Regions from separate parts of the Kitasatospora sp. NBC_01302 genome, predicted to be linked through region 2. Evidence: riboswitches for the same ligand, from Rfam matches in the RefSeq annotation. Region 2 holds a riboswitch; the other holds the start of a gene.

What was found. A riboswitch is a leader RNA that binds a small molecule or an ion and turns the genes downstream of it on or off. The one in region 2 is predicted to bind thiamine pyrophosphate.
Region 1: another riboswitch for thiamine pyrophosphate. It lies ahead of thiO (glycine oxidase ThiO); the one in region 2 lies ahead of OG294_RS19680 (purine-cytosine permease family protein).

Annotation. Positions count from the first base shown of each region.
Region 1 covers NZ_CP108404.1:6,700,172-6,707,108, forward strand. The annotation lists gene bfr (bacterioferritin) at 1-253, opposite strand, end outside; gene OG294_RS29435 (sulfite oxidase-like oxidoreductase) at 456-1,115, shown strand; gene pknB (Stk1 family PASTA domain-containing Ser/Thr kinase) at 1,159-3,114, opposite strand; gene OG294_RS29445 (thiazole synthase) at 3,194-4,003, opposite strand; gene thiS (sulfur carrier protein ThiS) at 4,010-4,219, opposite strand; gene thiO (glycine oxidase ThiO) at 4,216-5,403, opposite strand; TPP riboswitch at 5,399-5,511, opposite strand; gene OG294_RS29460 (NAD(P)/FAD-dependent oxidoreductase) at 5,593-6,786, shown strand; gene OG294_RS29465 (Rv2175c family DNA-binding protein) at 6,854-6,937, shown strand, end outside.
Region 2 covers NZ_CP108404.1:4,565,306-4,572,242, forward strand. The annotation lists gene OG294_RS19675 (S1C family serine protease) at 1-963, opposite strand, end outside; TPP riboswitch at 1,193-1,341, shown strand; gene OG294_RS19680 (purine-cytosine permease family protein) at 1,334-2,710, shown strand; gene OG294_RS19685 (glycerophosphodiester phosphodiesterase family protein) at 2,827-3,675, shown strand; gene OG294_RS41155 (ATP-binding protein) at 4,003-4,701, shown strand; gene OG294_RS19695 (DUF5926 family protein) at 4,782-5,765, shown strand; gene OG294_RS19700 (bifunctional DNA primase/polymerase) at 5,991-6,794, opposite strand.

The DNA.
Region 1 (6,937 bases), 2.1 Mb from region 2:
CCTTCACCGTCTGGCCGATCCGCACGTGGAAGAGCCGCTGGTAGTTGGGCAGGCCGTCCAGGAAGAGGATCCGGTCGGTCAGGATCTCGGCGTGCTTCATCTCGTCGAAGGACTCGTGGCGGGTGTACTTCGCGAGCTTCGTCCAGCCGAAGTTCTCCTGCATCTTGGCGTGCAGGAAGTACTGGTTGATGGCGGTCAGCTCAGCGGTGAGCTGCTCGTTGAGGAACTCGATGACCTCGGGGTCGCCCTTCATGGCGGTGCCTTCCTGCGTTGCGCTGCGGGAACCGGGTGGACGCATCCTGGCAGCACTGTGGGTGATATTTCCAGTAAGTTCACACTCACTCGGGTCTGTGGCGGATTTTCCGATTTGCCCGCTAATGACCTGTTCGCAGGGGCGTGCGGCTGCGCCGAGGGGCGCGCGTTCTCGGGCGTCCGCCGTCTGTCACCATGGAGCCATGGGTCAGCCGGAACAGGAACGGTCTCCGAGCGAACGTTCTCCACACGAACGATCGCCGCAGGTCGACCCCCGGCTTCCCCCCGGTCAGCGCGTGCAGCGCGGCTGGCCCGTCCTGCACTACGGCCCGGTGCCCCGGTTCAAGCCGTCGAGCTGGGACTTCCAGGTGTTCGGGGCGACCGCCTCGGCCGAGAAGAGCCGGTGGGACCACGAGGGCTTCCACCGCCTGCCGCGCAGCACGGTGCGCGCCGACTTCCACTGCGTGACCAGGTTCTCCATGCTCGGCAGCGAGTGGAGCGGGGTGGCCGCCGCCACCGTCCTCGACCTCGCACCGCCGGCCCCGGACGTCACCCATGTGATGGTCTGGGCCGAGTACGGCTACAGCGCCAACCTCCCGCTGGAGCGGTTCGCCGACCCGGGCACCCTCTTCGCCACCCACCACGACGGCGAGCCGCTGACCGTCGAGCACGGCTTCCCGGTGCGCCTGATCGTCCCCGGGCTCTACGCCTGGAAGGGCCCCAAGTGGGTGCGCGCGGTGGAGTACATGCGGGCCGACCGCCGCGGCTTCTGGGAGGAGCGCGGCTACCACAACCGCGCCGACCCGTGGCGCGAGCAGCGCTACTCCTACCAGGAGGAGCCCGGGGACGGCCCGCTGCGCTGAGCCGCGGCAGCAGCGGCAGGGCCGTCCCGGGCCCGGGCGGGCGCTAGAAGTTGATCGTCACCGTCGAGCCCTTGGGCAGCATGGTGCCGGCCGACGGGCTCTGCCCCGAGACGCTGCTCAGCCCGAAGAAGTTCAGCCCGGTGCTCTTCACCTTGAACCCGGCACCGGTCAGCGCCTTGGTGGCGTCCGACTGGCTCATCCCGGTGACCGACGGCACGGGCACCGGCTGCGGGCCCTTGGACAGCGTCAGCGTCACCGTGCTGCCCGGCGAGGCCGTGCCGGTGACGTCCTGGGCGGCCACCGACCCGCTGGGCACGGTGTCCGACCAGGTCTGGTCGGTGGCCAGCGCCACCTTGAAGCCCGCCCCGGTCAGGGTGCTCTGCGCGGCGGCCACCGGCTGCCCGGTGGTGTCGGGCACCGCGACCGGCGCCGCGCCCTGGCTGACCACCAGCGCCACCGGCGCGTTGACCGCCAGCTGCTGCCCGGCGGCCGGGGAGGTGGAGATCACCGAGCCCTGCGGCACGGTCGGGCTGTAGTCCTGCGTGGTGGTGCCGGGCGTCAGCCGGGCGGCGGTCAGCTGCTGCTGCGCCTGGTCCAGCGGCTTGCCGGTGACGTCGGGCACCGCGATCCGCTCCGGCCCCTTGGACAGGGTGACCTTCACCGCGTCGCTCTTGCGGGCCCGCCCGCCCACCCCGGGATCACTGCCGATCACCTGGCCGGCCGGCACCGTCTCGCTGAACGCCTGGCTGAAGCTGGCCCGCAGGCCCGAGCCGTCCAGGGTGCTGGTGGCCTGCGCCTGGGTCTGGCCGAGCACACTGGGCACCGTCGCGTAGACGGCGCCGGACAGGAAGTAGCTGATCGCCGCGACCACCAGCAGCACCGCGCCGAGCACCGAGCCCCAGACCAGCGAGCGCTTGGTGCGCCGCGATCGGGTGCGCTTGGCGCGCCGCGGCGGGGGCGGCTCGTCGTACGGGCGGGGCTGGACGAAGAGCTCGGGCGGCGGGACCGCCATCACGCTGGTGTGCTCGGGGCCGGTGACGGGGGTCATGCCGCTGAGCACCGAGGTCGCCTCGCCGGGGGCGAAGCGCGGCGCGGGCCGGGTGGCGGCGGGCGGTTCGGCGTCCAGCTGGGCCGGGGTCAGAGCCCGGCGCACCCGCTGCACCGCGCCCAGCAGCTCGACCGCGTCCCACGGCCTGGCCTGCGGGTCGCGCGCGGTGGCGGCGGCCACGATCGCGTCCAGCCCGGGCGCCAGGCCGGGCACGGTCTGCGAGGGCGGCGGCACGTCCTCGTGCAGGTGACGGTAGATCACCTGCATCGGGTTGTCGCCGAGGTAGGGCCGGCTGCCGGTCAGCAGCTCGTAGAGCATGATCCCGGCCGCGTAGACGTCCACCCGCTGGTCGGTGGCGGCCTGCGGCTGGATCTGCTCGGGGGCCAGGTAGGAGACCGTGCCCATGATCACGCCGGGGGTGGTGGTGTTGGTCACCGCGGCGTCCGCCCCGGAGAGCAGCCGCACCAGACCGAAGTCCGCGACCTTCACCAGGCCGCCGTCCGTGATCAGCACGTTCTCCGGCTTGACGTCCCGGTGCACCAGCCCCGCCCGGTGCGCGGCACCGAGCGCGGCCAGCACCGGTTCCAGCACGTCGAGCGCGGCCCGCACCGAGAGCGCGCCGCGGTCGCGCAGCACGTCGCGCAGGGTGCGCCCCGGCACGTACTCCATGGCCAGGAAGACCGCGTTGCCGTCGGCGCCCTGGTCGAAGACGTTGACCACGTTCGGGTGCGAGAGCCGGGCGACCGCCTTGGCCTCGCGGATGAAGCGGTCGGTGAACCCGGTGTCGCCGGCCAGCGCCTGATGCATCACCTTGAGCGCGAGCACCCGGTCGAGCCGGGTGTCGGTGCCCCGGTAGACGGTGGCCATGCCACCCACCGCGATCCGCTCCTCGACCCGGTACCGGTTGTCCAGCAGGACTCCTACCAGGGGGTCGTTCAACGTCGTGTCCACCCCAGGAGTCTAGGGGCGGTCAGAACACGGTTGGGTGACCCTGGTGTCCTGGTTCGTCATCAGTACCGGTGACGGCAGGTCAGAAGGCGGGCCGCTCGCGGTGGTCCGGGTGCGGTGCCAGATCGGCGCGGCCGGCCATCGCGGAGGAGGCCTCGGCGTGGAAGCGGCGCGGGATCCGGCCCGCCCGGTGGGCCAGGCGCCCGGCCTCGGTGGCCCGGCGCATGGCGTCCGCCATCAGCACCGGGTCCTGCGCCCGGGTCACGGCGGAGGCCAGCATCACCGCCGAGCAGCCCAGTTCCATGGCCAGTGCCACGTCCGAGGCGGTGCCCGCACCGGCGTCCAGGATCACCGGCACCCCCGCGCTCTCCACGATCAGCTGGAAGTTGTGCGGGTTGCGGATCCCGAGGCCGGAGCCGATCGGAGAGCCCAGCGGCATGATCGCCGCGCAGCCCACGTCCTCCAGCTTGCGGGCGAGCACCGGGTCGTCGTTGGTGTAGGGGAGCACGGTGAAACCGTCGTCCACCAAGGTCTCGGCGGCGTCCAGCAGTTCGATCGGGTCGGGCAGCAGGGTCCGCTCGTCGGCGATCACCTCCAGCTTCACCCAGTCGGTGCCCAGCGCCTCGCGGGCCAGCCGGGCGGTCAGCACCGCCTCGCCGGCGGTGAAGCAGCCGGCCGTGTTGGGCAGCACCCGGATGCCGTTGCGCGCCAGCACCTCCAGTACCGAGCCCTGGGTGTCCGCCTTGACCCGGCGCATCGCCACCGTGGTCAGCTCGGTCCCGGAGACCCGCAGCGCCTGCTCCAGCACCTCCAGGCTCGGTGCGCCGCCGGTGCCCATGATCAGCCGGGAGGCGAAGGTGGTGTCGCCGATCGTCAGAAGGTCGTCAGCCATCGCCGCTCAGCCCCCCTGCACCGCGGTGAGGATCTCCACCCGGTCGCCCGCCGCGAGCCGGGTCTCGGGCCAGCTGCCGCGCGGCACCACGGTCTCGTTGAGGGCCGCGGCCACGCCCGAGGGCGCCTTGGAGAGCTGGGCCACCAGCTCGGCCAGCGTGGCGGAGCCGGCCACCTCGCGCGGCTCGCCGTTGACGGTGAGGGGGATCTGGTTCATCGGGCACTCCCGGCAAGGGTCGGAACAGCGGCGAAGCGGGCGGGGGAGAAGGGGACGGCGAGCTCCGGCACGGTCCCGGTGGCCAGGCACTCGGCGAGCAGGTCGCCGGTGACCGGGGTGAGCAGCACGCCGTTGCGGTAGTGGCCGGTGGCGGCCAGCAGGCCGGGCAGCGCGGTGGGGCCGAGCAGCGGGGCGTTGTCCGGGGAGCCGGGGCGCAGGCCCGCGCTGCTCTCCACCAGCGGCAGCTCGGTGATGCCGGGGACCAGCTCGTGCGCGTCGCGCAGCAGCTCGTAGACGCCGCCGGCGGTGACCGTGGTGTCGTAGCCCTGCTCCTCGGTGGTGGCCCCGATCACCAGCTCGCCGTTCGCCCGCGGCACCAGGTAGAGGTGGCCGCCGCGCACCACCGCGCGCACGTTGCGCGACAGGAAGGGGGCGTAGGCCCCGGGGATCCGCAGCCGCAGGATCTGGCCCTTGACCGGACGGATCGCGGGCAGCACCCCCGGCGGCAGGCCGGGCAGCTGGTGGCTGCGCGGGCCGGCCGCCAGCACCAGCTGGTCGGCCCGCAGTTCGCCGCCGCCGCCCAGCCGCACCCCGCGTGCACGGTCGGCCTCGACCAGCAGCTCGCCCGCCTCCGCCCGGTGCAGCCGTACCCCCGCCCGCTCGCAGGCCGTCACCAGGGCCGCGGCCAGCCGCCGCCCGTCCACCTGGTGGTCGCCGGTCACGTGCAGGCCGGCCCGCACGCCGGGGGCCAGCATCGGTTCGAGCCGGCGGGCCTCGCGACCGGTCAGCCAGCTCGACGCAAGGCCCAGCCGGTGGTGGAAGGCGTGCAACTCGCTCAGCTCGGCCTTGTCGTCCGCGTCCAGCGCGACGGCCAGCGTTCCGGTGGCGCGGTAGCCGGTGTCCTGCCCGGTGGCCGCCGTCAACTCGGCGGCGAAGTCGGCGTACCGGCTGTTGGAGGCCATGCCCAGCCGCAGCAGCGGTTCCTCGCCGTACTGCAGCTCGGTGACCGGGGCCAGCATGCCGGCCGCCACCTGCGCCGCGCCGCCGCCGGGGGCCGGGTCGACCAGCGCCACCCGCAGGCCGCGCTGCGCGGTGCGCCAGGCGACCGCCAGACCGATGATCCCGCCGCCGATCACCAGCACGTCGGTGTCGGTTCGGGAGTCTGTCGAAAGATCGCGTGCCAAGAGAACCGGTTCTCCCTTCGCCGGAATGACCCGGATCAGGTTCGGACGGTCGCAGGCCGCCGCAGCCCGCCTCTCAGCCCGGTGCACCGGGCTCCCGTGAGGATGCCCCCACCATAACGCCGGGCGCCTTGGGGACTGAAGGCGCCGATCGCCGGGTGGACGGCGGACGCGCTCAGTAGAGTTCGCCAGATGGCAGAGCTGAAGAGCACGGATCGGGTGGTCGTGGTCGGCGCGGGGGTGGCGGCCGCACAGTGTGCGGTGGCGCTGCGGGAGGGGGGTTGGCACGGGTCGCTGAGTCTGGTCGGCGCGGAGCCGCACAACCCCTACGACCGGCCGCCGCTCTCCAAGGACGTCCTGCTCGCGAAGGCCGATCGGACGGCCCTCGACCTGGACTGGGAGGCGCTCGGCGTTCAGCTGCTGACCGGTCGCCGGGCCACCTCGGTGGCCCCGGGGAGCCTGGGCACCGACGCCGGCGAGCTGCCCTGGGACCGCCTGGTGCTGGCCACCGGAGCCGCCCCGATCCGGTTGCCCGGGGCCGCCTCGGCCCGGGTGCTGCGGACCATCGACGATTCCCTCGCACTGCGTGCAGTCCTGCGCCCGGGCGCACACCTGGTCCTGGTCGGCGCGGGCTGGATCGGCGCCGAGACCGCCACCGCGGCCCGCCGGCTCGACTGCCGGGTGACCGTGCTGGAGGCCGCCGACGCCCCGCTGCCGGGCGCGCTGCCCGCCGAGCTGACCGCGCCGATGCGGCAGTGGTACGCGCAGGCCGGTGTCGAGCTGCGGCTGGGCGCCCGGGTGGACCGGATCGAGCCGGGCGCCGTGCACCTGACCACCGGTGAACTGGTACCGGCCGACGAGGTGGTGGTCGGGATCGGCGCCCGCCCGGACACCGGCTGGCTGGCCGGCTCCGGCGTCGAGCTGGACGCCGGGGGCGCCGTGCTGGCGGACGCGGCGCTGCGCACCACGCTGCCCGGGGTCTGGGCGGCGGGCGACTGCGTCAGCTACCCCTCGGCCCGCTACGGCGAGCGGGTCTGGGTCCAGCACTGGGACCACGCGCTGCACTCGGGCCGGGCGGTGGCGGCGGCGCTGCTGGGCGGTGAGGTCGCCTACGACCCGGTGCCGTACTTCTGGTCCGAGCAGTTCGGGCGGATGGTGCAGTACGTCGGGCGGCACTGCGCCGGCGACCGGCTGCTGTGGCGTGGCTCACCCGAGGACGCGCAGTGGAGCGTGCTGTGGCTGCGCGAGGAGCGGCCGGTGGCGGTGCTCGCCGTGGACCGCCCGCGCGACCTGGCCCAGGCCCGGCGGCTGATCGACCAGGGTGCGGTGCTGGACCCGGCGCTGGCCGCCGACCCCGCGCTGCCGCTCAAGTCGGCCGTCCGCTGACGCCCCCCTGACGGGCGGGTGGGTGCGCGGGGCCCGGCAAAGGTGGCAGGCTGGTGCCGTGAGCGACATGGAAGCCAAGATCGAATCCCTGGTCAACGACTGGATGTACCTGCCCGACATCTCCGAGCGCTGGGGGGTGCTGGTCACCGAG
Region 2 (6,937 bases):
CACGTGGTTGTTGGTGACGATGTGGCCCTCGGTGTCGAAGACCCACCCGGTGCCGGTGCCGGACTCCGAGCTGCCCTCGGCCTTGATGGTGACGACGCTCGGCAGCGCCTTGTTGGCGACGCCGGCCACCGAGTCGGGTGCCCGGTTGAGGGCGGCCTGGTTGGTGCTGCCGCTGACCGTGGTGCTGGTGCGGCTGCTGCCGAAGGCGGAGTTGGAGCCGTTGCCCTTGATCGCGGCACCGGTGATGCCGCCGGCGACACCGGCCACCAGCGCGACCGCGGCGATCAGCGCGACCAGGCCGCCCTTGCCCTTCTTGCGCGGCGCCGGCGGGGTGCCGAAGGCGCCCGGGTACTCACCGGGGAACTCCGCGCCGGGGTAGCCGGGGCCACCGGGGTAGCCGGGGCCGCCCGGGTAACCGGGCGCGGCGGCCGGGGTCGACCAGGTGTCGCCGAGCGGGGTGCCGGCGCCGAAGGGGTGGTGCTCGGCCTGCGGGGGCGGGCCGGCCGGGACACCGGGGGTGATCGGTGCGCCGCCCGCCACGGGGGTGACGGGCGGGGGGGCGTAGGGGTTGGCCGGCGGCTCCATGGCGCCGGCGGCCGGAGCGGTCGCCGGGGGCGGCGTGTCCTGGTAGGAGGAGGCGGGCGCCGAGGGCGGCGGGGCGTCGAGGTAGGCGGGCGCCGCGGGGCGCGCCTCGGCCTCGGCGGCGGGGGCCTCGGCGGCGGGCTCGGCAACAGGGGCGGCGGGAGCCTCGGCCGGGGCCGCCACGCGCGGGTCGACCGGCTTCTCGGCCGGGGCCTCGGGTGCGGGCACCTTGGTGAACGCCAGGGTCGGCTGCGCCTTCACGACCGGCTCGCTCACCGTCGGTGTGTCACCGACCGCCGGAGTGCCCCCCGGCTCGCCGTGACCGCTGGAGAGGTGCTCCCCCTGCGGCCCGGTGGAACCACTCTCGTGCTCGGTGCTCACGGACGACCTCCATCGCTGACACGGACCTTGGCCCATAGTTTTTCCTATGCACGATCTGGTTGCCGTAAGGGACCGCCTGAAGAACCGATAAGAATCCTTAGACGGACCGAACAGCCCCCCTTCGCCCACCCCGCGGGCCGTCCGGCCTCCCCGGCGGCATCCCGCGATGCGGACGGCGCTTTGCCCCACCTTGGCGTAATCCAAACGCCGGGCTACCCTGTCGCATCTGTTGAAGACACGCGGGAGCTTGGACCCACCAGGCTGAGAGTGCGCTGGTCGACCGTACGCCATGGCGGTGACGCCCAGGTGGTCGAGGGAGCGCTGACCGCCGGAACCTGACCGGGTAATGCCGGCGTAGGGAGTATCGGCCATGACGGCTGCTTCGCCTTCCCCTTCTCCTGTCACGGTGCTGGAGCCGCCGGGCACCGACCGCGCCGAGGCGCCGCTGGTGCTGGACACCGCGCCTGCGCGCACCCTGGGCTTCCGCGACCAGTTCGCGCTCTGGGCCAACCTCGGGATCAGCCTGATCGGCTTCACCAGCGCCGCGACGGTGCTCGGCCAGCCCGGCAGCGAGCTCTCCTTCACCGCCTCGGTGGTGGCGATCGTGGCCGGCACGGTGATCGGCACCGCGATGCTCGGGGTGGCCGCGCTGATCGGCACCCGGACCGGCGCGCCCGCGATGGCCGTGCTGCGCGGCCTGTTCGGCACCAGGCTGTCGTACCTGCCCACCGTGCTGAACATCCTGCAGTGCCTGGGCTGGGGCGTGTACGAGCTGATCGTGATCGCCTGGGGCGCCCAGACGGTGGCCGGCACCCAGGGCTGGCGCTGGCTCTTCGTGCTGCTGGCCGGGGCACTGACCACCGCGCTCACCATCTGGCCGCTGGGGTCGATCGCGGCGCTGCGCAAGTACGTGGCGATCGCGGTGGGCGTCGCGATGGTCTACTTCACGGTCCAGCTGGGCCGGCAGGGCTGGCCGGACCCCGGGGCCGGCAACTGGCACGGCTTCCTGAAGGCGACCGACGCGATCATCGCCGTCTCGATCTCCTTCGTGCCGCTGGCCGCCGACTACACCCGGCACTCGCGCACCGGGCGGGCCTCGTTCTGGGGCACCTTCTCCGGCTACACGGTCGCCCAGGTCTGGTGCTACCTGCTCGGCCTGATCGCGCTGCTCCAGTCGCACGGCAACGCCGACAACCTGCTCGACTCGTTCGCCGGGGTGGCGGCCGGCTGGGCCTTCCTGCTGGTGCTGGTGCTGCGCGAGGCGGACCAGTCGTTCGCCAACGTCTACTCGACCGCGATGTCGGTCCACAACCTCTTCCCGCGGGTGGACCGGCGGCTGCTGACCGGCGCGATCGGCCTGCTGGTGACGGCGCTGGCGCTGCAGATCAAGGAGTTCACCGACTCCTACTACGCCTTCCTCGGGCTGATCGGCTCGGTCTTCGTGCCGCTGCTCGCGGTGCTCGCGGTGGACTTCTTCCTGGGCCGCGGCCGGCGGGGCTGGGACCTGGGCCAGCAGGCCCCGGCCCGGCCGCTGATGCTGCTGCCGTGGGCGCTGGGCTTCGCCGTCTACCAGTTCCTGGCGCCGACCGCGGTGGCCGGCTGGTGGACCGGCTTCTGGACCGGCCTGCAGACCGCGGTGCACTTCACGCCGCAGCAGTGGTCCTCGGCCTCGCTCCTCTCCTTCCTGGTCGCGGGGCTCGCCACGCTCGCGGTGATCCGGCTGCCCTGGCTCGCCGAGCGCGCCTGAGGCCCCGGCGCCGCCGACCGGGCCGGCCGGCGGCGCCGACACGCGCGCTGACCTGCGGAACCCCGCGTTCGGACGGTCGACGCGTCCGCGTCACCCGGGCCATCTAGGGTGGACCCGTGACGACTCTCGACCTCTCCTCCACCGGACCAGGACGCGACGCACGGACGGTCCAGGTGGTCGCCCACCGCGGCTCCTCCGCGGCGCTGCCCGAGCACACCCTGGCGGCCTACCGGCGGGCGCTGGCCGAGGGGGCGGACGCGGTCGAGTGCGACGTGCGGCTGACCGCGGACCGGCAGCTGGTCTGCGTCCACGACCGGACCATCGCCCGGGTCTCGGACGGCGGCCGGCGGGTGGTCTCCACGCTCACCCTGGCGCAGCTGCAGGCCTACGACTTCGGCTCCTGGAAGCCGGGCGGCACCGAGGCCGAGCGGGCGGACCCGGAGCGGCGCGGGGTGCTGCCGCTGGCCGACCTGCTGGAGCTGGTGGCCGACTGCGGGCGCCGGGTGGACCTGGCGATCGAGACCAAGCACCCGGTGCGCTACCGCGGCGCGGTCGAGCACGAGCTGCTGCGGATGCTGGCCCACTACGGGATCGGCGCGGCTGCCGGGGCCGACCAGGGCGACGGGGAGCGGCCGCACGCCCGGCTGATGAGCTTCTCCGGCCTGGCGCTGGGCCGGCTGCGCGGGGCCGGGTCGGCCTTCCCCCGGGTCTTCCTCTTCGAGCACCCGGCGCTGCTGCGGCTGTGGCCGGGCGCCGGCCTGCCCGCCGGCGCCGTGATAGCCGGGCCCGGGATCGAGCTGGTGCGGCGCCGGCCCGAGCTGGTGACCAGGCTGCGGGCGGCCGGGCACCGGGTGCACGTCTGGACGGTGGACGAGCCCGAGGACGTGGCGCTCTGCCTGGAGCTCGGGGTCGAGGCGATCATCACCAACCGGCCGCGGGACGTCCTGGACCAGTTGGGGCGCTGAGCCGGCCCGCCGCGAGGCCGCCCGGACGGTGCCGCGGCGACGGCGGTGCGACACTGCGGCGGTGCGGCGGCGGCGGCGATACGGCAAGCCGCGCGGAGCGGTCCGGTTGGCGTACGCGGGCGCGCGCAGTGGGTGGTGCGATGGGCCCGGCGGACGGAATCCACTCCCTCGATTGACGCAGCGTAAGCAGCTAATCACCTTTTGCGCACAGCGTGTTGCGGCACCTTCCACAACTTCACAATTGACGGACCGCAACCGACCGAACCCGTTTCCGGTGCATTCCGTCGGGGCATCCATCCCTCGGCAAACGCTGAAGGAGGTCCGGGGGTGGCGTTGATGGTGGCGCGTGAAGTGCCGACTTCATCAACTATGGCGGTGCCGCACGGCCCGGCCAGTGTCGGGGCTGCCCGGCGCAGGCTGCGGCGTGACCTGGGCGACCGTAAGGTCCCCGCTGCCGTCATCGACGACGCGGTTCTGATCCTTTCCGAACTGCTCAGCAATTCCTGCCGCTATGCGCGGCCGCTTGCACCATTGCTCGATCTCGCCGGGGGGGCGAGCGAGGAATTCCGACTTCACGGCGCCGATATGCCGAAGTCCGCGGCCCGCGCGGAAAGCGCGGAGGCCGCGGCGGAGGCCGCAGCGCTGGAGGTGCTGCTGGTCAGCGCCGGGTCGCACCGCCACGCGCGGGCGGCGCACGAGCCGGGCTCCGCGCTCTCGTCCAGCACCCCGGCGCAACCGGCGGCGGGGCACGGCGGGGCGGCGGGGCAGCCGGCGGAGCCGGCCGGCGGGGTGCTGGTGCGCTGGCAGATGCACAACGACGGCCTGCTGACCCTGGAGGTCACCGACGGCGGCGCCACCACCAGGCCGCTGCCGGCCAGCCCCTCGCTGACCGCCAAGGGCGGGCGCGGCCTGAGCATCGTCGGCCAGTTGGCCGCCGACTGGGGGGTGCGGGACGCGCCGGGCGAGGTGACCGTCTGGGCCGCGCTGCCGGCCCGGGCGGAGCAGCCCGTGCGCCGCTCGGCCTGAGCGACTCCCAGGAGCACCGCCGATTCTCAGTAGGCTGCCCGGGAGAATTCCGTGCCCACCACTCCCGGGAGAGCCGCACCATGGCCAAGAAGGCCGCCAAGAAGTCGTCCCAGCCGAGCCGCAGCACCGCCACGACGGACAGCGTCCCCGTCGTCGGCGCCCGCGAGGACTGCCCCTGCGGATCGGGCCGCCGTTACAAGGCCTGTCACGGTCGGCAGGCCGCGCACGCCGTCCAGGAGCTGGTGCACCGCCCGTTCGAGGGACTGCCGGGCGAGGCCGACTGGGTGGCGCTGCGCGAGCTGGTGCCCGCCGCGACCGTGCCGCTGACGCTGGTCGCCGGCCTGACCGACGGGGCCACCGGTGACGTGCCGTCGGTCACCCTGGCCACCGTGCTGCCGCTGGCCTGGCCCGCGCTGCGCCGTCCGGACGGGTCGATCCTGCTCGGCCTGCAGACCCAGTCCTCCTCCGGCGACCTGAGCCGCGACCTCGCCGACGCACTGACCGAGGCCCTGGTGACCGAGCCCGGCAACCCGGTGCCGACCCGCCGGGCGGCTGCCGACGGCCCGCGCCTGCAGGACCTGCTGGACCTCGGCGCCCCCTTCACGCCCGCCGTGCACACCGGCTTCGAGTTCTGGCTGGAGGACGCCGAGGCCGCCACCGGCGAGGTCGCCGCCTCGCTGGAGCGCGCCAACGCCTCGGCGATCCCGACCGAGAAGCTGGCCGGGGTGGACAGCGCCTACTGGTGCGGCACCCCCGACAAGAACCACCTGCGCTGGGTCATGACGGTGCCCGAGGAGCAGCTGCTCGACGCGCTGGCCCGGCTGGCCGCCACCGGCGAGGCCTCGATCGGCGAGGGCACCAAGCTGGTCGGCTCGTTCCGCGCGCACGGCCTGACCGTGCCGGTCTGGGACCTGCCGCTGGAGATGTCGGCGGCCGACTGCGAGAAGCCGGCAGCGGCGTTCGCGGAGCGGCTGGCAGGCGCGCTCGACGTCAGCGCGCCCCTGAGCGCGGAGGAGCGCCGGGCGCGCGCGAATCTGGTGAGCCGTCAGGTCACGCTGAACTGACCGAAGATGGCGCTTGGTGATCATTTCCGATCGTGGGAGCGTGACTCCGGTCACATCTGGGCCCAAAAACCCGGAAACACCGGGGTCGACCCGCGGAGGAAATTGGCCAAGGCGCGAATCCTTGTTACTGTTTAAAGCAGTCCGGCCGCTGGTGCATCCCCCGTCGCCAGCGGCCGGATCTTCCATGTGACCGGCGGTGTCCATCTCCCGCCGGCCTCCTGCCCCTCAGAACGCGAGCCTGCTGCCGTCCGGCTCTGCCGAGCCCGCCGCCACCAGAGCCTCCAACAGTCCCGCCACCGGCGGCAGCCAGACCCCGCCGCCCGGCGCCGGCACCGGCCGCCGCACCCACCGCATCGCCGCGCCCTGGCCGCCGACCCGCGAGGGCGGCAGCACCAGGAACCCGCCGGGCCCGTGGTACCGCACCGAGCTGGGCACCGCGCCGGGACCGCCGCCCGGCCGCAGCGTCCGCTCCTGCTCCACCAGCAGCTCCGCCAACTCCGGGTACCCGTAGGGCGCGACGAGCAGCGCCCAGCGGGTCGGCGAGGCCAGCACCGGCCCCGGGGTGAGCCGCAGCGCGTCCAGGTATGCCAGCAGCCGCTGCCCCGCCGCGGCCGGCAGGCTGACCGCCGCCACCGCGCTCCCGGTCGCCACCAGCACCGGCGCCTGCGGGCTGTGCCGCTCCCACCACCAGCGCACCATGGTGGCGTCGGTGGTGGCCGCCAGCAGCGAGTGGTCGTGCGGGTGCGCCGCGGGGACCGGGCAGTGCGGATCGGCACAGGAGCAGATCGCGACCGGCCCGGCGGGATCGAGCCCGGCCGGATCGAGGCCGGTGGCGTCCAGCCCGGCAGCGTCCAGCCCGGCGGGATCGGGCCCGGCGGGGCCCAGCCCACCGGGTACGCCGGCCCGCTCCACCAGCACCGCCCCTGGCAGCACCGGCCAGCGCCAGCGCTCCGCACAGGTCAACGCCGCCTGGAGCAGCGCCTGTCGGGTTCTGCGGTGCCTGGCGGACAACTCCCGCGACTCACGCATGCGCACTCGTTCCTCTCCGCGACCGGGGTGGATCACAAACGGGTGGATCACAACCGACTGGTCTCACAACCGAATGGCCTCACAGCCGACTTGGGCTCACGACGGCACTGCTCACGATCGACCGATCGCACGGCCGACAGATT